3 regions of the Acidisarcina polymorpha genome follow, and region 1 is predicted to be linked to each of the others. Evidence: predicted binding sites of a transcription regulator. Region 1 holds the regulator's gene; each other region holds the start of a gene.
What was found. Region 1 encodes LexA, which represses DNA repair genes until DNA is damaged. Its sites were predicted from a motif close to CANTTCGCTTTTTATTCGC; they were not measured.
Positions count from the first base shown of each region.

Region 2: recA (recombinase RecA) is a predicted target of LexA. The motif match lies at 4,760-4,778, and genes of this name have one in related genera.
Region 3: ACPOL_RS07415 (deoxynucleoside kinase) is a predicted target of LexA. The motif match lies at 3,890-3,908, and genes of this name have one in related genera.

Region 1 is NZ_CP030840.1:133,627-143,274, forward strand. Features, by position in the region: gene fliF (flagellar basal-body MS-ring/collar protein FliF) at 1-865, opposite strand, end outside; gene fliE (flagellar hook-basal body complex protein FliE) at 935-1,249, opposite strand; gene flgC (flagellar basal body rod protein FlgC) at 1,347-1,820, opposite strand; gene ACPOL_RS00695 (flagellar basal body rod protein FlgB) at 1,973-2,359, opposite strand; gene ACPOL_RS35380 (sigma-54-dependent transcriptional regulator) at 2,526-3,821, opposite strand; gene ACPOL_RS00705 (response regulator transcription factor) at 3,917-4,609, opposite strand; gene lexA (transcriptional repressor LexA) at 5,099-5,704, shown strand; gene trxA (thioredoxin) at 5,827-6,159, opposite strand; gene thrB (homoserine kinase) at 6,481-7,452, opposite strand; gene thrC (threonine synthase) at 7,461-8,909, opposite strand; gene ACPOL_RS00730 (ADOP family duplicated permease) at 9,109-9,648, shown strand, end outside.
Region 2 is NZ_CP030840.1:1,091,371-1,101,018, reverse strand. Features, by position in the region: gene ACPOL_RS04895 (GMC oxidoreductase) at 1-1,497, opposite strand, end outside; gene ACPOL_RS04890 (YqjF family protein) at 2,065-2,886, opposite strand; gene ACPOL_RS04885 (FAD-dependent thymidylate synthase) at 2,994-4,571, shown strand; gene recA (recombinase RecA) at 4,792-5,874, shown strand; gene coaD (pantetheine-phosphate adenylyltransferase) at 5,926-6,420, shown strand; gene ACPOL_RS04870 (cation:proton antiporter domain-containing protein) at 6,507-7,754, opposite strand; gene ACPOL_RS04865 (pyridoxal phosphate-dependent aminotransferase) at 7,990-9,186, shown strand; gene ACPOL_RS04860 (flagellar hook-basal body protein) at 9,562-9,648, shown strand, end outside.
Region 3 is NZ_CP030840.1:1,693,600-1,703,247, reverse strand. Features, by position in the region: gene bcp (thioredoxin-dependent thiol peroxidase) at 1-193, shown strand, start outside; gene ACPOL_RS07430 (DNA-3-methyladenine glycosylase) at 260-913, shown strand; gene panC (pantoate--beta-alanine ligase) at 914-1,768, opposite strand; gene panB (3-methyl-2-oxobutanoate hydroxymethyltransferase) at 1,769-2,698, opposite strand; gene ACPOL_RS07415 (deoxynucleoside kinase) at 3,080-3,736, opposite strand; gene ACPOL_RS07410 (polysaccharide deacetylase family protein) at 3,984-4,718, shown strand; gene hemL (glutamate-1-semialdehyde 2,1-aminomutase) at 4,765-6,069, opposite strand; gene ACPOL_RS07400 (DUF7948 domain-containing protein) at 6,354-7,154, shown strand; gene ACPOL_RS07395 (hypothetical protein) at 7,244-7,804, shown strand; gene ACPOL_RS07390 (SBBP repeat-containing protein) at 7,927-8,556, shown strand; gene ACPOL_RS07385 (Ig-like domain repeat protein) at 8,559-9,395, shown strand.

The DNA of each region.
Region 1 (9,648 bases):
CATTCACCGAGGCGCGAACATTGCCGACGCCGGCAACTGGTTCAAGCGTCTCAATTAGCTTCTCCTCCAGCTGTTGCTCATGCGCTTCGGTCTCCGCTGAAGCAGATTTTCGCCCCAGCACTGCGTGGCCGTCTGCATCCGCAAGAATGACCTTGTCGGGAGTAAGGCCGTCGACAGCGCTCGCGACTAGATTGCGGATTGCGTCCCCTTCTTCGTCGTTAAGGCTGCGGTGCTTCATCTTGAGCACTACGGACGCTTTGGCCTCGCGCTGTTGATCGGTGAAGAGCGAGTCGTGGGGCATGACCAAGTTGACTCGTGAGGATTGGATCGCACCCATCGAGTCGATAGTGTGTTCGATCTCTCCTTCGAGGGCTCGTTGGTAATTCACTTTCTCCTCGAACTCGGAGCCGATCCAATTCGGTTTATCAAAAAGTTCAAAACCCATACGGCCGCTCTTCGGCCGTCCCTTTGCAGTGGTCGCGAGCCGGGCTTTGTCAAGACTCTCCGACGGCACACGGATGGTCGCCCCGTCGGGAGAAACGTCGAACGGCAAAGACGCCGCCGTTAGTCCCGCCGCGATTTCTCTCGCGTCCTGCGGATCGAGCCCGGCATAAAGCACTCGCCAATCGGGCCGTGCAGCGAACCAAACCAGTCCGCCGATGGCGAGAATCAGCGAGGCTCCAGCAAGTAGAGCCCAGCGGCGTTGTCCGGAGCTGAGTCCAGCGAGGCTAGCAGCCGACCTCTCCCATAAGGCGCGCAGACGCAGATCGAGTCCCTGATCAGCCACTTCCGTCCGAAGTTGTTGGTTCTCGTCCATCGCTTCGGTTCCCTGTCTCTCCCCAGAATGGCTGCGAATTGCCAGCAAAACGCGTTTCCTCCATAAATCACCGCAACATCAAGAGCGGGTGACTCGGGAGGATAGAACGGGATACATTCAGAACTGAATGCTCATCATGCTCTGGTAAGCGGCGACCATCTTGCCGCGCACTGCCAACGCCATCTCAAACGCTAAATCCGACTTCTGTGTGGCGATCATGGCCGTGTGAATATCCACTCCCCGGCCGCCGACCAGTCCCTCGATATTGCTCGAAGCCTGATCTTCCAGTCCCTTCAGGTTCTCCAATGCATCACTGAGTACGCCTGCGAACGGCGCACTCGCATCACCGATCGGGTTGGCAGCGCCGGTCAAGGTTCCACTACTCGATGGAGAAGCGGCTTGAGCTTGTAAAATTGAGAACTGGGTCTGCATGATTCTCTCCTTGGTTCACGTGGGTTGAGTCGCTGGAGCGATCGGGAGCTGTCGGTCCTAGACACCGCGATCCGACACCTCGATAGCCCCGAATGGATCACTTCAGAATGTCCAAAGAGGCAGCGATCATGCTCTTCGTCGCTTGAATGGCGGAGCTATTGAGCCCATAGGCTCGAGTCGCGCCCATCAGATCGGCCATCTCGGTGAGTGGATTGATGTCGGGATAAGCGACGTAGCCATCCTTGTCCGCGTCGGGGTGTTGAGGATCGTAGCGCCGCAGCGTCGTGGCCTTGTCGGCCACTACCGCCGTCACCTCCACACCGCCGGGCGGCGGCTGATTGGCATAGGAAGGACCTCGTAAGGCGAGTCCATTGGCCGATAGAAGCTGGTTCTGGAAACTGTCCCCGGCCTCAGCCGAAGACCCAAAGACCACATGCTGTCGACGATATGGCGTCCCATCCGCGGTTCGGGTGGTCTCTGCGTTTGCCATGTTGGCGGCCACAACTTCGGCGCGAATCCGCTCCGCCTTGAGTGCTGAGCCGCTGACCTCCAAAACTCCGAATAGATTCATAATCTCTCCCATCCCTATCTTGGATTGGCGGGCTGCATTTTTGACAGACCACCGATGACAGACCGCCGAGCCCACGAACGACCGCTACGGCGAACGAACCAGATCGCGCCTAGTCCCATCGCACTCACCATACAGTGTGGGTCTCGAGCAACTTATTTGTCGGAGTGAATGGCATCGGAGACCCGCGAGTACTCGCGTTTAAGCAACTCTATTCCGGTCCGGAACTGCAGCTGCGACTCTGCCATTTTCAATCCTTCCCGATCCATGGAAACGTTGTTCCCATCGGGGCGCTCTAGCAGTCCATCGACATCTCTAGGCCGGGGTACCGACATTGGGTCGGATGGCCCGCTTTCACCCCCTGGCTTACCCCACTGCGCCTCAGCCACCGCTGTTTGCATTTCGCTGGCGAAGTCGAAGCCTTGCGTTCGATAGCCTGGGGTGTCCAGGTTCGCCATGTTCGCCGCCGTCAGCTTCAATTCAGCGCTCGACAGATCGAGATACTGCCCCAGTTCCCCACTCAGCGGAGTTGATATGTGCATCGTCGTGCACTCCTGTTTCTCGAAGATTCGAGCACCCAAGGTTACGGGTGTCACGCTGCATTCCATGTCTACTTACTTGTGACTTCGCTCAAGCTTTGTTGAAGGCGGTCGATAACATAACAAGCAAGATGAGCGCCATCCGGATCGATCGCAGATGAGTGTTTTCTCACGAAGATGCCAATCCATCGCCAAATTCAATTTCTGCGACCGATATCTCTGAACGATCCTCGGCCAGGATGTAACCGCGTTCGATTACATGCTCCAGCTCGCGAACGTTTCCCGGCCATGCATGGCCGAGAAGAAGGCCAAGGGCCGATGGGTGCAGATTTTTGACTGGCGAGCCTGTTCCCAATCTGGACAGGAAGTGTGCGGCGAGCATCGGTAGATCGTCGAGATGAGCAATCAGCGAAGGCGTTTGGATGATAAAGACAGATAGCCGGTAATATAGATCGGAACGAAAGTCGCCGCTCGCCGCCAGACTTGCCAGTGGTTGATGGGTAGCGGCAATGATTCGCACGTCGACTGTGACCGGCTCATTCTCGCCGATCCGCTGCAACTCGCCACATTCTACAAATCGCAGGAGCTTGGCTTGGAGCGGCAATGGCATCTCGCCAATTTCGTCCAGAAACAGTGTGCCTCCATTGGCGGTCTCAATCCTCCCGGTTCGCCCTTGGACAGCGCCGGTAAAGGCTCCACGGGTGTGGCCGAATAGCTCGGCTTCGAGGAGCGACTCAGGAATGGCCGCGCAATTCAGCACCACAAATGGGCGCTGCGCCCGGCTACTGAGACGATGCAGAGCTTTCGCCACCAACTCCTTGCCCGTGCCCGTCGGCCCCTGGATCAACACTGGAGTCATACGAGGAGCCACGAGCCGAATACGCCGGCTGACTTCGAGTAACCTGCTGTGCTCCCCAATGAATTCGGGCAACCGAAGGTTGATGCTTGCTCTGCTCTCGGGGCGCAAGGTCGGGGAGGGAGAAGCCATGGCCTTAGGTTCCGGTGCGGCCGGAATCGACACCATCTCTCGATCCTCCGGGATCTCTTGAAGCGGGTGATGGTAGGCGTTTGCTTGAGGAGCCTCAACGTCCTGACCGGAGCGCAGAGCATGCAACAGTTCATTTCGGCGCGGACTCCGCGTCAAACTGACGGAACTCGAGTAAAGTGCGCCATCCAAGGTAATCAAGTCGACGCCGGGATGCAGACGCTCGAATTCCTTGATAAATTCATGAATCTCGAGGTCAGGAAGCCACGAGTCAAGAATCAGTGCTTCTGCGGTGCAAGCTTCCAGGTGGGCCAGCGCCTCGGCTCCTCCGCTCGCCTCCCTCACCTGCCAGCGCAGGCCTGCCAGCGCATCCCTGACCCGCCTCCGAAACGACAGATCCGGACTCGCCAGAACGGCAGTGCGGGTAATTGAAGAGGAAGTGGAGGAAACATGAGGATGCGTAGTCGAAGAAGAGCCCATCGAGATACCTCTTTCTGATGTGGTGCTCTGAATGCTCAAAGCTCAGCAAGCCCGCGCGAAAAGACGCAATGGGCAGACGCCCAGCCGACCCGGAATCAATGGCTGATCATCGATCGAAGCGGATTGCTTGCGATGCAATACCCTTGACCCCGCACCGTCTGGATGATGGAGTCGGGAGGGAAGTCACGGAGCTTGCGCCGCAGATAGTTCACATAAACATCAACGACATTGGTCCCAGTCTGCGCCTCCGCGCTCCAAAGGCGATCGAGCAGAGTGCTCCTGGAGATGCAGGTCCCGCGATGCAACAGGAGAAATTCAAGCAAAGCAAATTCCTTGTTGGTCAGCGCGATTGTCTGTCCATCGCGTTTTACGGTGTGGTCGATCCTATTCAACTCGAGTCCCGAATGCCTCAGGATCAGGTTGGTTTCTCGGCGGCGACGCATGAGCGCCCGGCAGCGGGCCCGCAGCTCTTCGAGCGAGAACGGCTTGATCATGCAGTCGTCCGCACCGGCATCCAAGCAGCTGATTCGGACCTCCATCTCCTGTCTGGCTGTCAAAATCAGCACAGGAGATTCGTCTCCAAGTGCGCGGATGGAGGCCAGCACCTCACCCCCATTGCGGCGAGGAAGGTTCAGATCCAGAATCGTAAGATCGGGTGTTTCGGCGATGAAGGCGGCAGTCGCCGCATCGCCGTCCATAGTCCAACGCACCTGGTGGCCATCAGCCTCGAGCCCGCGCTTCAGAAACAATCCCAACGCTGCGTCGTCTTCCGCTATCAATATCCGCATTCGCTACCCGCCACCCGTTGAGGTCTGCTACTAAGCCTCGCCTCCAAAGATCGCTCGCGGGTGAAGAATGCACAACTAAATCAATGAGTTCTTATGCCGGCTGAGTTCGTTAATGGGAAAGGCTGCCACTCGTTCTAAATCGGGGCGAGCAACCTTGCTGCGGCTGACTCTCTGTAAGACAAGAACCTAATACTGAGAAGGCCTAAGACAAAGCTTCTGGTTCGCGCTGTAAGTAACGTCTCCGCGATCCTCCACCGCTATTTAGCGTGGAGAGCGATTTTATCCCCGCGAGTAGATGGCGCTGCCGCCCGACTTCACTACTATGGCACCAACCATGGCGCGGCTACAACGACTGCGGAAGTCATGTGTATGCGAGCTGACGCCTTCACTTGAGAATCTCAGGTGCCGTTCGGTTCTGGAACAACATGAGTCAAGGACAAAATCAATAAAAATCGATGCAATTCGCCTTTTGTTCTCTATAATGATGGCATGGCTGTTACTCGACGGCAAAAAGAAGTGCTCGACTTTCTCGCCGAATTTGTTCGGAAAAACGAATATTCTCCGTCCTACGAGGAGATTGCAAGGGGACTTGGCCTGAAGTCACTGGCGACGGTGCACAAGCACATCACCAACTTGGTGAATAAGGGGCTGCTGCAACGCAGCCACAATCGGAGTCGCTCGATTGACGTCCTTCCTCCGCGCGCCCGCTCTAGAAATCTAGATCGTCTGCCGCTGATGGGTGGGATTGCAGCCGGACTCCCGGTAGAGGCGAGCGAGAATGCCGACACATTTTCCTTCAGCGATATTGTCGGCAATCGAGAGGCATTCGTCTTGCGGGTGCGAGGCGATTCCATGCGCGATGAGCACATTGTTGATGGCGATTATGTCTTGGTCGAGCGCACCAACGTTGCTCGTGAAGGCGAGATTGTAGTTGCGCTGGTCAAGGGGTCGGAGACCACTTTGAAGCGCTACTACATTGAAGGGCAGGTGGTACGGTTGCAGCCCGCGAACACCGAGATGGATCCAATTTTCGTTCCCCTGGCGGACCTCTCGGTTCAGGGGAAGGTTCTTGGCGTTGTTCGCAAGTGCTCCTAAGCGGGGGCGGCAACCGACTTGCATAGGCGCAGACAAGGAAAGGCCCGGATCACAATCCAGGCCTTTCCTTGTCTGACTGAGCCCTGCTTCATCGAACCGGCCCGTTCAGCACCCTCACAGCCTCAACTGAGCACCTTCACGATGCTTTTGTCGATCATGTCCTTGGGGACGTACCCAACGATTTGGTCAGCGACCTTGCCGTCCTTGAAGATCAACAACGCCGGAATCCCGCGGATCCCATATCTCCCAGGAGTTGCTGCATTCTTGTCGACGTCCATCTTCATGACCTTCAGCTTCCCGGTGTATTGGGTTGCAACCTCGTCAACGATCGGCGCCAGCGCTCTACATGGCCCACACCAAGCAGCCCAGAAATCCACCAGGACGGGCTGTTTTGACTGCAGCACCTCCTGATCAAACGTACCGTCACTCACTTCAGTTATTCCAAGCCCAGCCATGTTCCTCCTTCGCGCACTCGAATCCAAGTTCCACTTCAGAATACTTGTTTCAACACATAGTAGATGCGAAGCGGACGCGAAAGTCGCAGACACCCCGGATTGGCCCGCGACGACGCATCGCCATTTTCTATGTTCAGCCCAAATAAAAAAGCGCCTGAGCTTCAGAGAAGCCACAGGCGCTTAGGACAGCCCTCCCCCAGAACTGCCCACGGAGCGAAGTTATGGCTATTTCGTTCTCATGTAAAGAAAACTTAGGTAACATTTCCGTAACATGCCCTACAACAATTCATAGAGATGTCTCGCTGCTGGCCACCCGTATGCTCAGGCAGACATTTTTTGCCCAAAATGAACCAGGGCGGCGCGGTCTTCGATATCGGTCTCGAGGATCTCGATCCCAGTGTCGGATATCCTCTCCTCCACCGCTGCACGCACATCGGCGATGGATTTCCCGACATCAGTCACCACTAGAACGGAAGGGCCCGCTCCGCTCAGGGCGACGCCCAAGACGCCTCCCCGCCCGCTAAGGGGCAGCAAGGCCGGCAATAGGGGGCAAATCTCTCCTCGAAACGGCTGGTGCATCCGGTCCTGCATAGCGGTTTGCAGCATATCGCCACGTCCCAGCGCGAAGGCCGCGGTCAGCAGACTCGATTTCTGAATATTGAAGACTACGTCTTCCTGAATGTATGTCGAAGGCAAGATGGCCCGAGCGGCGGTCGTGGCCAGCGGTTGCTCCGGCAACACCAGCAAGATCCGCCATGGGACGGCGGGCAGAATCTTGATTGCTCTCACCTCACCGGCATCCATACTCGAGACGGTGAGGCCGCCAAGCCAGCACGCCGCCGCGTTGTCTGGATGTCCTTCCTGCCTGCAACCTTCAGCGAGGATTTCTTCGCGGGTCCAACCGAGCTTGCCGAAATGGTTTGCCAAAGCGACCCCGGCTAGACGCGCCGCAGCCGATGATCCACAACCCATTCCAATCGGAATTTCATTGTGAATCTCGATCGCGAGCGGGACCACCTCTGCCTCGTTTGCCTGCAACGTTTGTTCATACACATCAAGCATTAAATTGCGCTGCAATGACGAACAGATATCAGCATTTCGGCCAGTCGCTTTGAGGCTAAATTGGGGCGATCGGGAGGCATCGATTTGCAGGGACAGGGTCAGGGCCAACGCAAGGGTGTCAAAACCCGGTCCGAGATTGGCCGAGGTTGCAGGGAGCCTTAGTTGCAGCCGGTCTTCCTCAGCGAGGGAGCTCTTGGCCGATTGCGAGATGTTGGCGCCGGCTCTGGTCATCGAGCTCATCAGCTCACACCAGCCGCTAACACCCGCAACACGGCATCAGCGGAGGCGTCGAGCACTGGCATCTCCGAACGCAGCGGCGCGATCTTGGACTCATAGCCACGCGCTTCCCCCTCACTCAGCAGATTGCCCCGGTGAAACTCAATGGTGTATTCAGAGTCTTTCAGAGTGTGGCCAGTGAGCAGCAGCACGACGTTCTCGGATGGTTTCACACGTCCATCTTTGACCAGCTTTTTAAGCCCTGCGAGAGTGACCGCGGAAGCGGGTTCGCAACCCACTCCTTCCCGGCCAATCTCCGCTTTGGCGATGGCAATCTCTGCTTCAGAAACTTGCTCGCAAAAGCCTCCGGTTTGCTCCAAGATACGAACCGCCTTGCGCCACGATGCGGGGCTGCCGATCCGGATGGCGGAGGCCCGTGTATCCGCATGGACCGGGGTCAGTTCTCTTCCCGCGGATGTCTGCATACTCGTGTAGAGCGGGTTCGCTCCTGCCGCCTGAACAACAGAGATGCTGGGAACGGTACGAGTCAGGCCGAGATGTTTCATCTCCTGGAAGCCCTTGCCCAATGCTGAACAGTTGGCCAGATTGCCTCCCGGCACGATGACGTGATCGGGAACGTTCCATTCCATCTCCTCCGCCATCTCAAGGGCAGGGGTCTTCTGCCCCTCAAGCCGGTAAGGATTGACCGAGTTCAGCAGGTAGATCGGATAGTGCTCAACCACTTCAGCAAGTACGCGTACGCAGCCGTCGAAGTCGGTCCGCAACTGGCACGTGAGCGCGCCATAATCCATGGCTTGTGAGAGCTTTCCCCAAGCAATCTTGCCCTCGGGGATGAGGACCAGACAGCGTAGGCCGGCGCGAGCGGCGTATGCGGCCATGGCGGCCGAGGTATTTCCGGTCGAGGCGCAGGCGACCCACTCGAATCCCCGCTCCCGAGCGACCGAAAGCGCCGCCGTCATCCCCGTGTCTTTGAACGAGCCGGTGGGGTTCATGCCTTGGTGCTTGGCCAGCAAGCGCTCCATGCCGGCAGCTTGAGCACAGCGCGGCATCCCCAGCAAGGGTGTATTTCCCTCACGCAAGGTGACCGCGTCGTTTGGATTTTCCAGGATGGGCAGCAGTTCGCGGAACCGCCAGACTCCACTCTGGTCGATGGGGAGCGCGGAATGGCGACGTTCCTTCCAGAGCCATCGCAAGGCGCTGGCATTCGGCATCCAGGTTCGAGGCTGAGTCGGCAGAGATGGAGCGCCCAGGCCGTTCGGCAGCTCATAATGGCTGCCGTTCGCATGAACCAGAGCCGGAGCATGGACCGCTACCGACGTCGAACTCCAAGCCGGATATTCCACTTCAAACAGCTCGCCGCAGTCGGCGCAGCGAAAATTACTTCTGGCTTCCCGCTGCGTGACTCTCTGCGAGCAGCCGGTACAGCGCAGTTGATGGACAGTATCGATCATGATCTTCTCTAGCCTAGCAGCAGGAGGCTTATCTAACGTCAATTCGCCCCCGCAGCGGCTCGACTTGAGTCCCATGCGGCCGTCCCCAAACGAACGAGGAGAGCCATTCTTCAGCGTGAGACGGAACTTTCTTCAAGCGTCAACGTAAGCCACAAAGAGCGCCGGATAAAACCTGAGCGACTTATCAGGAGGAACGCGGATGCAGGCTACTGTGCAGAACATCAGATTTGCGGTGCGTCAGTTTGGGCGCAATCCCGGATTTACGGTGACGGTGATTGTGACCCTGGCGCTATCCATAGGCGCGAACACCGCTATCTTCTCGCTCGTGAACGCGCTCATGCTGAAGAGTCTCCCCTATGCGCATCCGGAAAGAATGGGCACGATCTACACCCGCGTCACCGGTTCTCGTCCCTCGGATGAACGGCATCACGTGAATGGCGAACAATGGGAACTGCTGCGGGATAATGTCCCTGCCTTGATCTCTGCCGTTTCCGGGATACGCGCCTCGGGCGTCAACCTTCAGGCTGGCTCCCCGGTCCAGTATCTCCACGCTGGACGCGTCTCCGCGCACTACTTCGACGTGCTGGGCCTGCGACCCGCTATCGGACGGAACTTCTCAGAGGACGAAGATCGGCCCCACGGTCCCCGCTCCGCCATTCTGAGTTATGGCCTGTGGCGAAATACGTTCGGCGCGAAGCCCCGGGTTTTGGGTCAAGCGATTTCGCTAAAGGGGGAGCCG
Region 2 (9,648 bases), 960 kb from region 1:
CGTCAGCGAAGGATTCGCACACGCCGCTGAACCGGGAATCAGCGATCCATCCAGCACGAAGAGGTTCCGGTGGCCGTATACCTCGCCGAGATGGCTGCACGTCTGCCCGATCACCGCCCCACCCACCGGATGACCTGTATTTACCTGATCGATCGGGGCCGCCAGCACCGTGTCGTTTGCCTGGTTCAGCAGGTTGTACGTGTTGGTCAACGCCTGCAGGTTGTTCTTGCTGGTGATTGAGTTGATCGGCCAGAAGAGGTCCGCCATCTGCGTCTTCTCGTTGTACGTGAAAAAGCCTTCCGGCTTGCTGATGCCCTGGCCAAGAACGGAGATCACACCTTGGGGCAGAGGCTCCGCCTGGAACGTCTCAAGAATCAAGGGTGCAACCGGATTGTTCAGGTCCTGCACCGCGATCACGCCGGGAGAGCCGAGGCTGATGTTGGTTTGCACTCCTTCAACCAGCACCGTCGTCGACTCTCCGTTCGTTCCCCAGAATTTTCCCACCGTGTTGTTCAAGTGGCGCAGTGTGCCGTTTGACTGCGCCCTTAGCAGAAGCTCAGGGGTCCCAAGCGAACCCGCAGCAAGAAACAGATATCGGCAGATGAACTTCTTCTGCCTCAACACCGCTCCCTGCTCGTTGATCTCGTTGACCTGCACACGATAACGACCGCCGTCAGCTTCCTCAATCGAATTGACGAGATGCAGTGGTTTGATCTCGACATACCCCGTCTCCTCGGCCTGCTTCAGGTAATTGTGGTCCAGGCTGTTCTTAGCTCCGCTGTTCGTGCCGTAATACACCTCGCCCGCAATGATCGAAGCGACCTTTTTGCCCGCGATCTCTTCCCGCACAATGTTCCAGTCGATTGCGATATCGGGCTTGATTGAGGTCAGTCCCGCCTTCGCCGCCTGCTCCACCAGGATGCGGCTGGACAGGTACGCGTCCGACTGAAAAATATCGTCCGGGATCGGAGTCGCCTGCAGCATTGCGCGCACCCGCGGAAAGTACACCTCGTCCAGCTTGTCGTAGTTCACGCAGCTCGGGAATACGGTCTCGAACAGCGCTTTGGTCGGCTGGTAGGTGATTCCACCGTAAATCAGCGAGCCACCGCCAACCCCAGCGCCCCGGTAAGCCGTCGTACCGGTTCCCACCTTACGGTCGAGAACTCCTGTGAAGACCTCGATCGGGGATGAGGGAAGAGGCGCAGGCAGGATCGTCGTGTCGCTCAGCCACGCCGCGCGCCCATCCGGAGTCGCAATGCCACAGAACGTATCCCCGGCAGGCGTGATGCGCCACCGCTTGCCCCGTTCCAGCACCACCGTCTCAACGCCAGCCTGCCCCAAACGCAACGATGCCACCGCTCCTCCGAAGCCGCTGCCGACTACGAGAGCCTCCACATACTCTTCTGATTCCATAGCCCGTGCTGCTGGGACACTAAGAACCGCTGCCGTCGCTACCGAAGTCTGAATAAAACGACGACGGCTTACTCCTGTAGACATGCCTTCTCCTGCTAGAAAAATAGGGTGCGTTCACAAGCTGCACAGAATCCGTGTGAGCGACTGTGTGCAGAAACAAGGCGCTGCTAAGTTTTATTCCGCTGTAGCGCATCTACCCGGCAAACTCTTCACACTGCAGCGACGGGCGAAGGGATCAAATCCCAACCCTCCAAACATCGTCATTCGCGATATCGTCGCTAGATCTGGGCGATCGATCTCGATCATTCCTGTTCGATGAAACCAAGGGGTGAGGCAGGTGGCTCAACTCAGCGAAGCAGGTGGCAACTCAGTGAGGAGCGGTCCCGCTCAAGGAAGGGGGTCACACGCAGCGATGAGGGTGCCCCATTCAAGCCATCTTTGTGGCTTGAGTGGGAGAATCAACTTTCCATGCCTACAGTTGAATTCCCCCACTTTATCCTCGCGGAAAGCACGAAGAGAATTGCACCAGGTGCGGTGCAGTTTCAGGATCTTGCAGTCGACAATTGAAGAGTGGATCGAAACCGCGCCAGAAATCCCAAAGAACTCTCTGCAGCAGTGCAAAAACGGCCTTTTTTTTGCACCAAAATAGGCCTAAAGCGGCTCCGGAACCGCAGCGACGGAGGGGTGTTTCAACAGGCTTGGCGCCAGGTCGAGCGACCACACGTACACGACGAGTTCGCGGGCATAGTGCAGAAGCGGAGCCGTATCCGGCAGTTCGATGCCATGGGCAGCCGGCAATTCGTTGGTATGAAACTCGGCCTCGGCCAGCTCGAGCGGCCACGGCAGGTGATGGATGTTGCCTCGAAGCAACTGCCCGCGAGCACCAGTGGTATAGAGAGCATAACGTTCGGTGAGGAAATGCTCGATGGTTCCAGGACGGCTTTGATCGAGGTTGCTCATCCGTCCAAGACCTCGATACTGCGCCTGAAATCGCACCGGTCGTCGACTCAGCCGGCGTTCACTCGAGTAGTGAAATTCGTCCTTGCCTTGATGCTGAATACTCATCTTGGCCCAGTAATACGGCAGGTGGAAGAACAGGCGCGCCGCCGCGACAGCCGCGGGGTTGGCGGCATCCAGCGAGAAGAAGTAGACGCCGGCGACGTTAGTGTCGGCTTCGCGAACATAGGTGCGAAGGTTGAGTTCAGGGAAGCGATTAGCCCCCGGAACCAGGGGCATCCCGCGAATTTGGACCCGATCCATCCAGAACGGCACCACCCCTACCCAGGCAGAGCCGTCGAAGGTATCGACCGCCAGCCCTTCCGGAAGCAGCCGGGAGATCTGGGTAGCCGGCAGCGGCCAATGAGCGAAAAGCAGATCGTTCCAGCGCTGGGTCATCACCCAACGCGTCTGTGGCAAAGGCCAGGGACGGTGTCCGACGCTGGAGAGAATTTCGTTCTCGTCTGATGAAGTCATCCGCTCTCTATTCTGGGCCGAAAGAGCAGGATAAACCCTGCCTCCTAAGAAAGCGGAAAGGGCCGCCGGGTTTTCACAGAGCAGAATGCCGTATTCTGAGGTCGCCCATGCCCACCCATATTACGCCGTCTGGACCGTCAGCCGCTCCCGCCGGGGAGCACGCCGAAAATCGCACCGAAGTCTTTGCGATCCACGGGGCCGACCCGGAAGTGCTCGCCTACGCAATGGCGAAATACTCGCGTTCCTCGCTATCGATGAAGCAATCCCTTCGCGAGATCAGCAGTCAGCGCGCCGAGCAATTTCTCAACACCTTCTATTTCCAGTATGGGCATCGCTCAATTGCCGATTTAGCTCATGTAGCCTTTGCGATTGAACGCTTATCGCTGCTCGCGGCCATCGCCCTGGTGGATGAGCAGCGTTGGGATGGACAAGAGCGCTCGACCCGCTATCAGAACTTCCTGAAGGGCGGTTGGTATCTGCCCGACTTTGGCCTCGATACTGAAGCCCGCGAGCAATATTCGTCGGCGATCGAGTTGCTGTTCAGCCGCTATCACGGAACCTCGCAGGCGATGCTGGAGTACTTCAAGAGCACCACGCCGAAGCCGGAGGAGATGAAGGCCGACGCTTATGAGCGAACCCTGAAGGCGCGCTCATTTGATGTTGCCCGCTACCTGCTGCCGCTGGCGACGAATACTTCGCTGGGACAAATAGTGAATGCGCGGACCCTCGAAACGCAGATTTCGCGACTGCTCTCGGATCCGCACGAGGAAGTACGACAGCTGGGAGAGAAGCTGCGAGATGCTGCTTCAGGAGCGGCCTGGAATGTGCACGGCGCGGAGCTTGCAGCCTTGCAAGCCGAGATCGCTGCCGCTGATCCATCACTTGGCGCGCGAGCGGCCGAGTTGCTGACGCGCGATGTGAAGGTTGCGCCGACGCTGGTAAAGTATGCAGTTCCAAGCGACTATGCCCTCGCGACTCGCCGGGAGTTGGAGCAAGCCGCTCAGGAACTAATGGCAGAGGCTCCGATTGACCCCGCTCCGGTTGTCGACCTGGTTGAACGCGACGAGCCTCTGGAAGTCGAACTCGCCGCGACCTTGCTCTACGGCGCTTCCCATTATTCCTACCGGCAGATCAGGGATTGCGTTACTCAGTTGCCGGAGGCGCGCCGCAACGAGATCGTCGATCTTGGCTTGCGGCACCGCGGCCGTCACGATGATTTGCTGCGCGAATTCTCCGCCGGACAGACGCTGCGATTCGACATCCTGATGGATATTGGCGGCTTTCGCGATATGCATCGTCATCGCAAGTGTACGCAAATCCTGCAGCCGTTTACGCACCTGCACGGGTATGACTTCCCCGAGTTTCTGGAGGAGGCAGGCTTCGGCGCCGGCTATCGCCTTACGATCGGAGCCGCCCATGAAACCTATCGAAATTTGAAAAACAAGGTCGCGGATGCCTCGGCCCAATATGTTTTGCCTCTAGGCACTCGAGTTCGCGCCTTGTTTAAAATGGATTTTGCTGAAGCGCTTTATATCTCAGAGCTGCGGAGTACTCCGCAGGGGCACTTCTCTTACCGACGGGTTGCGTGGGAGATGTACAAGGCGGTGGCGCGACAGCATCCCTCCCTGGCAAAATATTTTCGGATCCGAGATGTAACCGAGCCAATTGATTTGCTGAAGCGGTGAGCAAATTGGTGAGCCTCCCATTTCGGGTCAACAGTCGCTTGCAGCCGTAGGATACTCTGCATCTCCCGCCCGACTGAATGCTAGACTTTGTCCAAGTTTCCACAACTATTTTTATAAACAGCGCAAATACACGTGCTCGCGGAGGTACTCTCTGCTCTGTGCGTTCCAAAATGCGCTACATTGAGAATACGAAGAAAAAACGAAGATCGGAGAATTTGACGTGGCGGATGATCGGGCTCGCGCAGTAGAACTGGCGCTATCGCAAATCGAAAAGCAATTCGGCAAAGGCTCAATTATGCGCCTGGGCAGCAAAGAAGCGATCGTGCCGATCTCCGTGATCTCTACCGGATCGATCTCGTTCGACGCGGCATTGGGCGTTGGCGGAGTTCCGCGTGGCCGAGTGATCGAAATCTTTGGGCCAGAGTCCTCAGGCAAGACCACGATTACGCTGCAAATCATCGCGGAGGCACAGAAGCATGGAGGCCTCGCGGCGTTTGTGGATGCCGAACATGCGCTCGATCCACTTTACGCGCGTAAGTTGGGCGTCGATATCGACAACCTGCTCATTTCGCAGCCCGACTATGGCGAACAGGCGCTTGAGATTACCGAAGCGCTCGTCCGTTCGGGTGCAATCGACGTGCTGGTGGTGGACTCTGTCGCTGCTCTTGTTCCCAAGGCGGAACTCGATGGCGAGATGGGCGATTCGCACATGGGCCTGCAGGCGCGACTGATGTCGCAGGCACTGCGGAAGCTGACCGGGACAGTCTCAAAGTCGCGCACCAGTCTTATCTTCATCAATCAGATCCGCGAAAAAATCGGAGTGATGTTCGGGAATCCCGAGACAACTACCGGCGGTCGCGCGCTCAAGTTTTACTCCTCAGTGCGCATCGATATCCGGCGGATCGCTGCGGTGAAGGAAGGCGATGCCGTGGTTGGATCGCGTACCAAGGTCAAGATTGTGAAGAACAAGGTGGCCGCGCCCTTCCGCGAGGCGGAATTCGACATTCTCTATGGCGAGGGAATCTCGCGCGAAGGCGATGTTCTCGACCTGGCGGTGGCGCAAAATATCGTCGAAAAGTCCGGCGCCTGGTATAGCTACGCCGGCGAGCGCATCGGGCAGGGACGGGAGAACGTCCGGCAATATCTGAAGGAGCACCGCGACACCTTCACCAACATCGATACAGAGTTGCGTAAGAAGCTTGGACTGGTGAACTTGCCAGCAAGCGAGGTTCCCGCAATTCCGGTGAATGGAGCCGCCGCGGCTGCGGAAGTCGTCAGGCCGGCAGCGCGTCGTAGCAGCTGAATTGCGTCCCGGGGAGAGCATTCGTACAATCGCGATTGAGCGAACCTCTCTTTGGACAAAGTAAAAGCAATTTATCCCGGTAGCTTCGACCCGATGACGCATGGTCACCTTGACCTGATTGCGCGCGGGTCTCGCATCTTCGACCATCTGGTCGTTGCCGTGCTGAAGAATTCCGCAAAACACGCGCTCTTCAGTGTGCCTGAACGGGTGGAGATGTTGACTGAGAGCGTTGCCGGATTTGGTAACGTTTCCGTGGCGGCATTCGACGGGCTGCTTGTCGACTTCGCCCGTGAACAGCAAGCGCAAGCGGTCATGCGCGGCATTCGCGCCATCAGTGACTATGAGTACGAGCTGCAAATGGCATTGATGAACCAGCGATTGGCTCCTGAATTGGAAACCGTCTTTCTCATGCCGGCGGCGAAGTATTCGTTTGTGAGCTCGCGATTGGTGAAGGAAGTCTTTCAGTTAGGCGGTTCGGTTGATGGGCTGGTTCCGGAACTCGTGATCGCGCGGCTGCAGCGCCGGGTGAATAGCCGAGAATCGTAGTAATAAGTGGGCGAGCTGCCCACCTTAAGCCGCCCATCGTTCGGGAGCCTCCACTCTTCCACATCGAAGAGCTATCATGCACTCCATTATGCGTGGGCATGGTCGAGTGGAGCAGCCTTGCTTTTCCCGTCCCGGATGCCCAGCAAATTCAACACCGGAGCAGTGCACATCGTCGTCACCAGGGCCATGACCACCATCATGGTGAAGAGCGTGGGCGAGAACGCCCCAACGTTATAGGCAATGTTGAGGACGATCAATTCGACGAGGCCCCGGGTGTTGAGGAGTGCGCCGAGAGCGATGGCATTGCGCCACGACTGGCCCGTCCACCGGGCGGCGATGACGGCGCCTCCCATCTTGCCGAAGATGGCGGCGGCCAACACGATCCCCGACCAGATCCACATGGCGGAGCCATTCAGCAGGTCAAGGCGTGTCCGCATTCCGGTAAGGGCGAAGAACAACGGCAGCAAGAGTACGGAAACGAGCATGTCCAGCCGTTCGCGGATGGCGATCTGCCAATGCTCAATGCGTGGAAAGCAGACGCCGGCGAGGAAGGCTCCGAAGAGGGGATGAACGCCGATTTTATCGGTAGCAGCGGCGGAGAGCAGGACGCCGGCGACGATCAGGCCGAGGAGTTCGAGCGAGAGTTCTGGATTGTTCCTGCGATTCACCAGCTTGGCGGCCAAAGGTCGAATGACCCCGAGCATAACGAACAGATAGGCCGCGAGGCCAATCAGACGCGAGGGAAGCGATGCGGGTCCTCCAGCCTCTCCGATCAGCGCAAGGGCAATGGCGAGCAGACTCCAAGCCACAACATCATCGACGGCCGCGCAGAGGATGGCGGTCGTCCCGAGTGGCGATGATTGCAGATTGCGTTCTTCGAGGATGCGGGCAAGCACCGGAAAAGCGGTGATGCTCATGGCGATACCGAGGAACAGCACAAATGGAATGTTGCCGATCCCGTGCGGAGCAAAGCGAGTTCTCAAAGAGTGCGCCAGGATTGCGCCCATGGCAAATGGCAGCAGGATGCTCATACCGCTGGCGGCAATTGCAGTGGCGCGCTGTCGATAGAGCTGCGCGTAATCGAGTTCCATGCCAATAAGGAACAGGAACAGGACCAAACCCACTGTAGAAAGCATCTCTAATTGGGGGAAGGAAGACGGGGGAAAAAGGTTGGCAGAGAGATGCGGCGCGAAGCGACCAAAGACCGAGGGCCCAATCAGGATGCCACCGATGATCTCCCCAACGACGCGAGCCTGACCAAGCTTTCGCGCTAACCGGCCACAGACTACTGCCACCAAGAGCACGATGGACATCTGAACAAGCAAGAGGGTCATGGGAAGATCCTTTCCTGAGAAGAATTCTTTTTTGGAACCGAGCCGTGCAGGAAGGGTTGCAGGGAGGCTCGCGATTATGAACGATCGACGGCCAAGACTTACCAGCCAATTCTACCGAGTTCCTGAGACAATCAACAGATTCCGTAGAGCAAATTGGTGCTGGCCGGCGGCAACTTGAGATTTCCTGGTCGCCACTCCGCATTCGAACAGGAAATCTGAAAAAATAAAAGTCACAATGACCACCCCGACTGCTCAGAAGATCTTAACCGACCGGATCGGCCGGATTGAAGTTTCGGCCACGATGGCGGTGACCGCTGAGGCGGCCAAACTGCGCGCTCAAGGCGCGAAACTGGTTGACTTTGGCGCTGGAGAGCCTCACTTCGCCACCCCCCGTCACATCAAAGACGCTGCTATTGCCGCAATTGACGGCAACTTCACTCGCTACACAGTGGTCTCGGGAATACCGGAAGTACGGAAAGCTATCGTTGACCGGCACGAGCAGGATTTTGGGTCGAGTTTCGCCATTGATGAAGCGGTCTTCACGACTGGCGGCAAGCTGGCGCTTTTCAACGCATTGCAGGTGCTGGTCGAGCACGGCGATGAGGTAATCCTGCCGGTGCCTTACTGGGTTTCCTATAAGGACATCATTCAATATGGCGGAGGCAAGCCGGTCTATCTGGGGACTGAGGAGGCGGAGAACTTCCGCATTTCTGCAGAGGCGGTGGAGCGGTTGATTACTCCGCGGACGAAGGCAATTATTCTGAACTCGCCGTCCAATCCTGCAGGTTCGGTCATTGCTCCAGCGGATCTCGAGCGGATTGTGCGGCTGGCGCATCAGCGTTCGGTATATCTCATCCTCGATGAATGCTATATCTACCTGCAATATAACGGAGCGCTGGTGAGTGGTGCGTCCTTCACTGAAACAAAGGAGCACGTGATCGTTGCCGGTTCGCTCTCGAAAAGCTATGCAATGACCGGCTGGCGCGCTGGCTTTGCGCTTGGCCCTAAGCCGATCATCGCCGCAATGAGCAAGCTTCAAAGTCAGTCGACGAGCTCGACTGCCGCGTTTGTGCAGAAGGCGGCAATCGCCGCTTTGACGGGGCCCCAGGAATGCGTAGCCGAGATGCGGGCCGATTACTTGAAGCTGCGTGACCAGGTGCTGGCCGGCCTGGCGACCATTCCGGGGCTGACTTGCACCATCCCCGAAGGCGCCTTTTACGTATACCCGAATGTGTCGGCGTACCTGGGTAGGCCGGGTTCGCAGACTGCTCTCGAACTCGCCAGCCGGTTGCTGCATGAGGCGCACGTGGTGACGGTCCCCGGTGAGGCCTTTGGAACTCGGGAGCACATCCGGCTTTCTTACGCCGTCACCCACGGAGATGTGGATGAAGGCATTGCCAGGATGAAGGAGTTTTTCGCGAATCTGGGCTAGTCCCGATTGCTGATCGCCCGATATCTGGGGACAAGCCCCTGACGTCGGTAGATCCTCCAGAAGCATCGTTTAAGGCCGCACCGGCACTGGCAACGGCGGCCGCGGGAGCACGGGTCGGAGTTCGCGTTTACCCCTCCTAGCTACTCATGCCGTTTTGCCGAGCACTAAATCTACCTACCTCAGTCTTGGGTGTCCTGCCCGCCAGACCATTCTGAACTCACTTTAATCCCAGCCCACTTCTTGGTGGGCCTTTACTTGCTCTCTACCCGTGCGGCACAGTCAATCGTTCTTAATGCTTTTCCAGCCAGCGCTCCCCTCAAGGCGCGGTTTTGGGCTGCAAAAGAAAAGGGTATCTGAGACGACAAGGAGGTCAGAGTGGACAGCGGCTATTATGCGGCATTTTCCGGGTTGCTTGCGCGGACCGAGGCCTTGGATTCGGCGGCAAGCAATCTGGCCAACGCC
Region 3 (9,648 bases), 1.6 Mb from region 1:
TGACGTTCTTAAGGAAAAGAACATGTATGGGAAGAAAGTGATTGGCATCGAGCGAACCACCTTTCTTATTGGCCCCGACCAGCACCTGATTCGAGTCTTTCCTAAAGTGAAGCCCGAAGGGCATGCCGAAGAAGTGCTGGCTGCGGTGAACGAGTACACCCGGGCGCACCAAGCCCAGGCACACCAAGGATGACAGGCAAGGCCCCAGCCGGTCCGCTTGCCCATGGATTCAACTTTGGTCTCACCGAAGTCTAGAGAAGTGGAGAAATCCATCTCCCGTGCCAATTCTGATCTTGGCACGCTGCTTCCGGAGTTCTACCTTGATCCTCCCGACGTGGTGGCCCGAAGGCTTGTCGGCAAGCTGCTCCTACGGCGCTTACAAGCCGAATTCCTGATCGGCCGGATCGTTGAGACCGAAGCCTATCTCGGCCAGGACGACCCTGCCGCCCACGCTTTCGCCGGCCAGACAAGCCGGAACCAGGTGATTTTTGGGCCGCCTGGACGCGCCTACGTCTATTTCATTTATGGAGTTCACTACTGCCTCAACGTCTCCTGCGAGCCAGAGGGCAAGGCCGGCTGTGTTCTGATTCGCGCTCTCAAACCCATCGCCGGACTGGCCACCATGGCAGCCCTGCGCAAATTGCCCGCGGATGCGCAGCCGCGCCTCTTGACCTCCGGCCCGGGAAAGCTCTGCCAGGCGCTCGCCATTCGCCGCGAAACCCATAACGGCATGGATCTCACCAACCCCGATTCCGACCTGCAGATCCGCAGCGATGGGTACAAACCAGGCCATATCGCCGTCACCCCCCGAATCGGCATCAGCAAGGCATCCCATCTCCCGCTGCGCTTTCACGTTGAAGGCAATCGGTTTGTCTCAGGCGCCAGTTCGCGAATCGATGGGGGTCGACGGTAATCAGCCTGTTCGGCCAGCGATCAAAATGTTGTCGATGAGTCGCGTGGAGCCGGCAAAAGCCGCAATCGCCAGCAATCCTCCTTGACGAACATCGCTGATTGCCTCCAGGGTGTTCGGGTCGGCCACCGCGATGTAGTCCACCCGGACCTTCGGCTGCTCGCGCATGACAGCGGCCATCTTCTCGACGAGTTGGTCGGCCGACGTAACGCCGCTCGCGACAATTCGGCCAGCCTCGCGCAAAGCCTGGCTGATGACCAGCGCGTGCTGTCGTTCCTCTGCCTGGAGGAAGCGATTCCGCGAACTCATTGCCAAGCCGTCCGCCTCTCGGACGACCGGGCAGCCGACTATTTCGAGGTCGAAGTTCAGATCGCGCACCATCTTGCGCAAAACCGCTAATTGCGCTGCGTCCTTCTGGCCGAAAAACGCGTGAGTCGGGGAGACGATGTGAAAGAGCTTGGCGACGACCGTGGCGACTCCGCGAAAATGACCCGGACGAGAGGCGCCGTCGAGCCGGTCGCTCACCTCCGCAACCTCGACCCAGGTCACCGCTCCGGGGGGATACATCTCCGCCACCGTCGGCGCGAAGACCAGATCCACCTCTCCCGCTTGAAGTGCGAGGCAATCGGTCTCAAAGGTTCGCGGGTATTTGGCCAGGTCTTCGTTCGGAGCGAATTGCGTTGGGTTGACGAAGATCGATACCGCGGTGACCCCGCAGGTCGCCTTCGACGCCCTTACCAGCGATAAATGCCCATCGTGCAAGGCGCCCATGGTTGGAACCAGACCGAGCGACTGGCCTGCAAGGCGCAGAGCGCGGCAGGCAGACTGCATCTCCTGAATCGTCCCGACGACCTTCATTTAGCGAGCGATAGCGAACTTCGCCGCAGCTCTTTCTTCGAGCGTCGCCCGCTCCTCTTTCCCGAGGTGATAGCTCTCTGCCTCGGCTGGAAACGATCGCTGAAGCACCTCTTCGCGGTAACTTCCGATCGCCGACCGAAAGAGCGCCGCCGCATCGCCAAATTGACGAACGAACTTCGCCGGCTTCGAAAAGCTCAGATTAACGAGGTCGTGGAAGACCAGAATCTGTCCATCGCAGTCCGGGCCGGCGCCGATTCCAATAGTCGGGATCGAGAGATCGGCGGTGATGTGCTTTGCTACCTCACGCGGCATTCCCTCGAGAACGACCGCAGTAGCCCCTGCATGTTCGAGCGAGGTGGCGTCACGCATCAGCTCATCGATCGCCCGCATCGACTTCCCCTGGACGGAATAGCCGCCCATCCGGTGCAGGGACTGGGGGGTGAGTCCAAGATGACCAATGACTGGAACCTCAGCGTCCACCAGCCTCTCGACCAACTCCAGGCGATTGCGGCCGCCCTCAATCTTGACCGCTTCAGCGCCTGCTTCTTTGATGAAGCGAATGGCGTTGCCAACGCCCTCAGCGACGCTCGAGTGATAGGAGCCGAAGGGCATATCGGCAACCACGATCGCCCGACGCACCGCCCGGCGCACCGCCCGGGTGTGATGCAGCATCTCGTCAACGGTAACCGCCAGGGTGCTGTCCAAACCCATCACGACCATGGCCAGTGAATCACCGACCAGGACCATATCGATGCCCGACTCGTCAACCAGCCGGGCGGTTGCGTAATCATATGCCGTTAGCGCAGTAATCGGCTGCCGCTGATGCTTTTTGGTTTGGAGATGGGGAAGGGTGACCTTCGTCGCGGAAGAACTCGCTCGCTCATCCGTGGACGCATTCGCATCCGTGCTGCGAAAATTTGTGACGCTCATGGTTGTCTCCAGTGCGGCTCCCTCCGGTAACTCTGGGATGCCGCCCGAACAATTTCAGACAATACGCCACTTCGCGCCGGGATGACAAGTCAACCCCTCCTCATCGATCCGGTGATGCATCGGTCAACGGGGTGTCAGTAAGGAAAGCAGGAGCTTTTTTGTTCTAACCCTTGCACTGCGCATGGTGGCAATGGCAAGACAGCTCCGTCATTCCCTTCGCATCCTTGCAGTGCTGGCTGCAGTATTTGTCTTTCTCGACCATGCAGGTACAACTGGCGTGCGCGCATTTTTTCGGTTGAGACATAATGACCCTCCTGCTCGCTGCCTGAATTTCCTCTCAGTCAACGAACCCGGAAGCATACTGCCGTGTTAATGAAGTGGTCAACCCGCGAGTTCGGTGCTGAGCGGCAGAAAATATTGCGTCCCCTTGATGGGTTCCGAAAGCCTTTTGAGCAGCATCTGCAAGTCGCCATTGTTGTTCACAAAGTCGATCTCGGAGGTATTCACCACCAGCAAATCGCTGGCTGTGTAGTGGAAAAAGAAGTGCTCATAAGCGGCCGCCACTTGTTCCAGGTAGTCGTCGCTTACCGCGCGTTCGCCCGCGACGCCTTTGCGCTTCAATCGCTGCTTCAGCACCTCCGGAGTGGCTTGGAGGTAGATCACCAGGTCGGGAGTGGGAACCTGTTCGCGAAAGTGCTGATAGTAATTGTTGTAAAGCGCCAACTCAGCATCCGACAAGTTGATGTAAGCAAAGAGCTTGTCTTTCTCGAAGATATAGTCGGCGACGACCGGGGTCGTTTCATTCTCGCTCTGAATACCCTTTAGCTGTTCATAACGCTGATGCAGGAACCACATCTGCGTCTGGAAACCAACCGAGGTCTGCCCGGCATAAAAGCGATCAAGGAAGGGATTGTTTTCCGGTTCAATGATCCTCCGCGCATGCAGCCCGTCAGCCAGAATCTCCGCCAGACTCGACTTTCCTACTCGGATCGGACCTTCCAGGGCGATGAAACGCGGGTGTTCAAAGAGTTTAGCCATAGTGACTCCCGGAAAAGGGTGCTTGACTTCAAGCGCAGGCGGGATGTCGTGCGAGGAATCGACCCAGTCGGCATTTCGTGGCAAAACGCCTTTGGTGATTCAACCTCACATGACATAATCCTGCCTTCATTGTAGTTTGCCACGTCTTGTATGGCGAATAAAATACGAAGATAACATGCGCCGCATATCTTCGCCAACCAAGAACCCTCTGAAAACGCATCCTTGGCCGTAGATACACTTAGAGTCGATGCTCACCCAGCTAGCCGCTACTGGAGCCGCCATGACCCTCGCCGCCGGAGGCCTGGCTTACGCTTCGCTCTCACCTGGCTCGCAGTTCTTCGGGCAGACCGTCATCGCCACTCGCAATCCTAACGAAGTCGCTCTCACTTTCGATGACGGACCGAACGATCCTTACACGTTTCAACTTCTGGAGATGCTTGCCGAACACCGGGTGCGGGCGACGTTCTTTATGATCGGACGCTTTGTGAGGCAGCGGCCGGATATAGTTCGCGCAGTGCAGGCGGCGGGACACTTAATTGGCAACCACACCATGACCCATCCTTGGCTGGTGCTGGAGTCGGCGGCGAGGGTTCGCCGGGAACTCGCTGAATGCAATGCGGCGCTCGAAGATGTGCTCGGCCAGAAGGTCCACCATTTCCGGCCGCCGCATGGAGCCCGCCGTCCGGACGTGCTCCGCACTGCCTGCGAACTCGGATTGACGCCAGTCATGTGGAACGTGATGGGCTACGACTGGAAACCCGAAAACGACGCTTCAAGAATCCTGAATTACTTAGAGAAGGGAATCGATCGAAATCGGCGTGCAAGGCGAAGCAGCAACATCGTCCTTCACGATGGTGGCCAAGCCGGAATCGGGCAGAATCGCAGGGCCACCGTGGAAGCGGTGGGGAAGCTGCTGGTTCGAGTCGGCACGCACGCCGCTTACATCGATGCGAACCAGATCTCGGCCAAAAGTAATGGCTAATGAAGCCATTTGGAAGCTTTTCTCGCTCTAAGTGACCAGCAAATTACTACTTGCGCCGATCTTCCGCAAACGCCACCTTCGCCGCCGCGATCGTCGCCTCCACTTCAGCATCCCCATGGGCTGTTCCCAAAAACATTGCCTCGAACTGCGAAGGAGGCAGCCAGACTCCAGCCTCCAGCATGGCACGATGAAATCTCCCAAACAACGCCGTGTCCGAAGCGGAGGCGCTCTCCCAGTCGGTCACCGGGTCCTTGGTAAAGAACCAGGTAAACATTGACCCCACCCGGTTGGTGATCACGGAGATGCCAGCGGCTTCAGCTTCGGCTGCGACTCCGGAAGCGACCGCGGCGCTTACCCGCTCTAATTCCGGATAAATTTCGCGAGCGCGGGCTGATAATTCGCTGACGGTCGCGATCCCGGCTGCCATGGCCAGCGGATTCCCGCTCAGCGTCCCTGCCTGGTACACGGGACCGAGCGGCGCGAGCAGATCCATGATTTCGGCGCGGCCGCCGAACGCCCCGCAGGGCAGACCTCCGCCGATGATCTTGCCGAGCGTAGTCAGGTCGGGCTCAATGCCGTAGAGCGCCTGGGCTCCGCCGAGGGCTACGCGAAAGCCGGTCATCACCTCGTCGAAGATCAATACTGCGCCGGCGACCGAGGTGATGGCTCGAAGGCGCTCCAGATATCCCGGAACCGGAGCGACGCAGCCCATGTTGCCGACCACCGGCTCGAGGATCACGCAGGCAATCTCGTCGGGATGAGCCCGGAAGGCGGCTTCGACCGCGTCCAGGTCGTTGTAGGGGAGGGCCAGCGTGAAGTGGACAATCTCGTCGGGAACCCCCGCTGAGCCGGGGATGCCGAAAGTGGCGACTCCGGAGCCTGCCTTGACTAGCAGGCCGTCGGAATGACCGTGATAACAGCCCTCGAACTTAACGATATATTTTCGCCCGGTAAAAGCCCGCGCCACCCGGATCGCCGACATAGTGGCCTCGGTGCCGGAGCTGACAAAACGCAATTTCTCGATTGAAGGAAAGGCGGAAACCACCATCTCCGCCAACTCCCCTTCGGCCGGTGTCGAAGCCCCAAAACTGGCGCCATTCGCCGCCGCTTTTTGAATCGCCTCGACTACCGGCGGATAGGCATGACCCAAAATCATCGGTCCCCAGGAGCCGAAATAGTCAAGGTAGCGGTTGCCATCGGCGTCCCACAAGTAAGCACCCTTGGCGCGAACGAGGAACGGCGGCGCTCCGCCAACGGCGCGGAAGGCTCGTACGGGAGAATCGACTCCGCCGGGCAGGAGGCGTTCGGCGCGGAGCTGGAATTCGTGAGATTTGGTGAGGCTTCTAGACATTGCTCTCAGTATAGGTTCAGGTTGCGCCTGGATCAGCGCGAAGGATTCATTGACTTTGATGGCCTTTGAGCGCATCGTTGCCGCGTACGATTCCCGAACTTCGGTCAGACAGTTGTTTGTCAGGTCTGGGGTCAAGCCTATTTCTACCTGGAGCCCTCGATGAGAATCTTCCCCCGTGTTGCGTTTCTTGCCCTAGTATCGACTCTTTCAACTGCCCACTCTCAACGTGTCAATTCAGCGAGCCCCTCACCAGCCCAACTTCGATTTCATCGCCTTCACCTGCTGTGGCGGCCAGCTACGGAAAACTTCCTCTAAGCTTTGAGGCCAACCATGGGCAGACCGATCCGCAGGTACGCTTCCTCGCCCGCGGCGCCGGCTATTCGCTCTTTCTTACTAACTCGTCCGCGGTCTTGGCGCTGGCCGCTCCCGCTGTCGCCGATCCGCGCCGCCTTCCGGACAAAGCTGCGAACTCGTCGCCGGTGGCGATGGGCTTCACGACCGCGAGCGTCCGAATGGAACTGGCGGGTGCAACCAGTGGACGACGAGTCGAGGGGGTCGACGAACTTCCGGGCAAGGTAAATTATTTTGTTGGCAAGGGTGCGTCAAAGTGGCACAGCAATGTGCCGACCTATGCCAAAGTGAGGTATTTCGGCGTCTATCCTGGAGTCGACCTGATCTATTACGGAAATCAGCGGCAGCTTGAATACGACTTTGTCGTCGCGCCGAATGCAGACCCGGATTCAGTGAAGCTGCATTTTGCGGGGACAAAGCAGCTCAAGTTGGCTCCCAACGGTGACCTCGAACTCATGGCGAAGGACGGCGAGGTAACCTTCCACAGGCCGGTCGTTTATCAGATGACGGAGGGCAAGCGCCAGGCTATAAGTGGCGCCTTTGCGCTGGCCGCAAACAACGTCGTCCGTTTCCGTCTCGGCGCTTACGATCATAGCCGCGACTTGATCATCGACCCAGTCCTCGTGTACTCGACTTATATTGGCGCGGGCGGCGGAGTTGGCGAAACCCCGAACACCGATACCGGCGCTGTGGGGCGTCTCATTGCATCGACAAGGACGGCAATGCTTACCTGACCGGCGATACGTCGGCTCCGACATTCCCAACCACCTCCGGCGCATTCCAGACCGCGCCGAAGTCGAATGCAACCGTATACGTTCTTAAGTTGAACGCAAGCGGAACCGCAGCGGAGTATGCGACCTATCTTAGCGGAAGCGGAGGCAACAATGATCAGGACGGGACTTCAAGTGAAACAGCCGAAAGCATTGCAGTGGACGCCGAGGGGGAAGCCTACGTTTTAGGGAGCACGTCTTCAGTCGACTTTCCCACGACCAGCGGCGTGATCCAACCTACCCTTCCCATGAGCGGCGGCTTGGGGTACAACGTCGAAGCGTTTATTACCAAACTGAATCCAACTGGATCCGGGTTGGTCTGGTCTACCTTCTTCGGGGAGTATGGCTTTGCCCGGCCAAGAGGCATAGCTCTAGATGCTTCAAAAAATGTTTACATTACAGGCTCTGTAGCATTCTTAGGTTTCTTCAATGGGTATATTCCATTTCCGACAACGCCAGCCTCGTTTCAACCTTTGCTGCCTGCCCCTTACACCGGGTTCGTCTCCAAGCTCAATCCCACTGCTTCAGCGCTGGTGTACTCTACATTTCTCGGTGGAAGCGACACCGATACTGCCGAGGCTATCGTTGTGGATGAATCGGTTGTGCTTACATAGCGGGCTTCTCCGGGTCTTACGACGTTCCCACTACCCCTTTTGCGTTTTCATCCAACAACAAAAACCATCAAATTGGCGGGAACTACTTTGTCGCCAAACTCAACCCTCGAGGGACCGGCCTTGTGTATTCGACATTTCTGGGCAATGGTGGTCTGGAAGGCGCAAGTCCTTTCGGGCCCCTGGCTCTCGCGGTGGATGGCTACGGTGATGCTTACCTTGCGGGCGAGTTCAACGGCGAAGAACCATTTCCCGTTACGAGCGGGGCATTTCAGACTACTACCACTGACGGGACAGGTTTCGTCAGCAAGTTCTCTCCGACAGGCAGGAGCCTGATTTACTCCACCTTTCTTGGCGGCAATCCGTCCGACTTTAATTCTGCCGTCGACGGAATCGCCGTCGACCCTGAAGGGCATCTCTACGCAACGGGAAGCACCGCCGCAACCAACTTTCCGGTGACCTCTGATGCTTATCAGAAGAGCAACGGCGCAGTGCCCGGTCGTTACAACGCATTTTTCACGGAACTGAACCTCGACGGATCCGCGCTTGAATATTCAACTTATCTAGGTGGAGCGGGAGGGCAGTATGGCGATTTCGGTTCGTCAATCGCGGTTGACAAAAGCGGCAATGCTTTTGTCTTCGGCGAAGTCTCGTCTCCCAACTTCCCGGTGACTAAAGGGGCTTATCGAACGACCAACATCGCATCAGGGACCGAATTAAGCGACTCATTGCCGCTAAGTTCACCTCAAAGTTGAACTTGCCGTCAGCCACAAATACGGTGCTCATGGCGAGCGCAAATCCAGCGAACGTGGGTTCTCCGGTGACCTTCACCGCCGACGTTACTCCTGTCGAGGGCAGCGGGGTGCCAACGGGAACAATTCGTTTTCTCATTAACAATGTGACCGCCGCTGAGGTGGCGCTGGACGAGACAGGAAAAGCCTCTTATATGACCAGTAGCCTCCCGATTGGCATTGACAACATAGTTATGGCTACCTATTTAGGAGCGCCAGGGCAGTACCAGGCAAGCAATTACACCGTCGTCGAGACCACCCTCGGCAAGGTCGCCACTCCGACCTTCCCCCGCATCGGAGGTACATATTTCCTACCGGTTCCCGTTGTCATGGAAACCAAAACGCCAGGCGCATCGATCTACTACACCGTTGATGGACCGACTCCTACGAGCAAATCGAAGATCTACACCGGTACCTATGTGGCCTACACGACTCAGACTATCAAGGCGATTGCCATCCTGAACGGTGAAGACAGCGCGGTCGCAACGGCAACGTTCACCATCGATCCGAGTGCAATTCGAACTAGGACGACGCTGATGTCATCCGCGAACCCGGCGGTCGCGGGCGATACGGTGACATTTACAGCGGTCGTAAGCGGCGCTTCGGGCTCCACCCCAACCGGCCCCGTTGTCTTTAAAGATAATGGAAAGATAATTGGAACCGTCTCGCTCACAGATGGCGCCGCCGCCTTCAAGACCTCGGCGCTTAGTGCAGGTACCCATCAGATCGCTGCTGTTTATGCGGGCAGCGCGAGCGATGCGAACAGTCAGGCGATCGTCAACCAGCAGATGAACCCCAAATAGGGCACGGCGCCAGCTTGAGCGACCCTCCCGTTGAGCGGTGAAAATCGCTCAATTGGGAGGGAGGGTCTTCAATCCGGCTGAATGCAAGGACCAGGCATGGTTCTTGCATCAGTCTTCATAGTGCGCGGCTATGATGAAAATCGAAGACTGCGTCTATGAGCCCATTCGACCAGATCGAGGATCCGCTAAGGATTGTCACCACTGCCGTCACCCCGGTGGTCATGGTCTCGGCCACTGCAATTCTGCTGTCCGG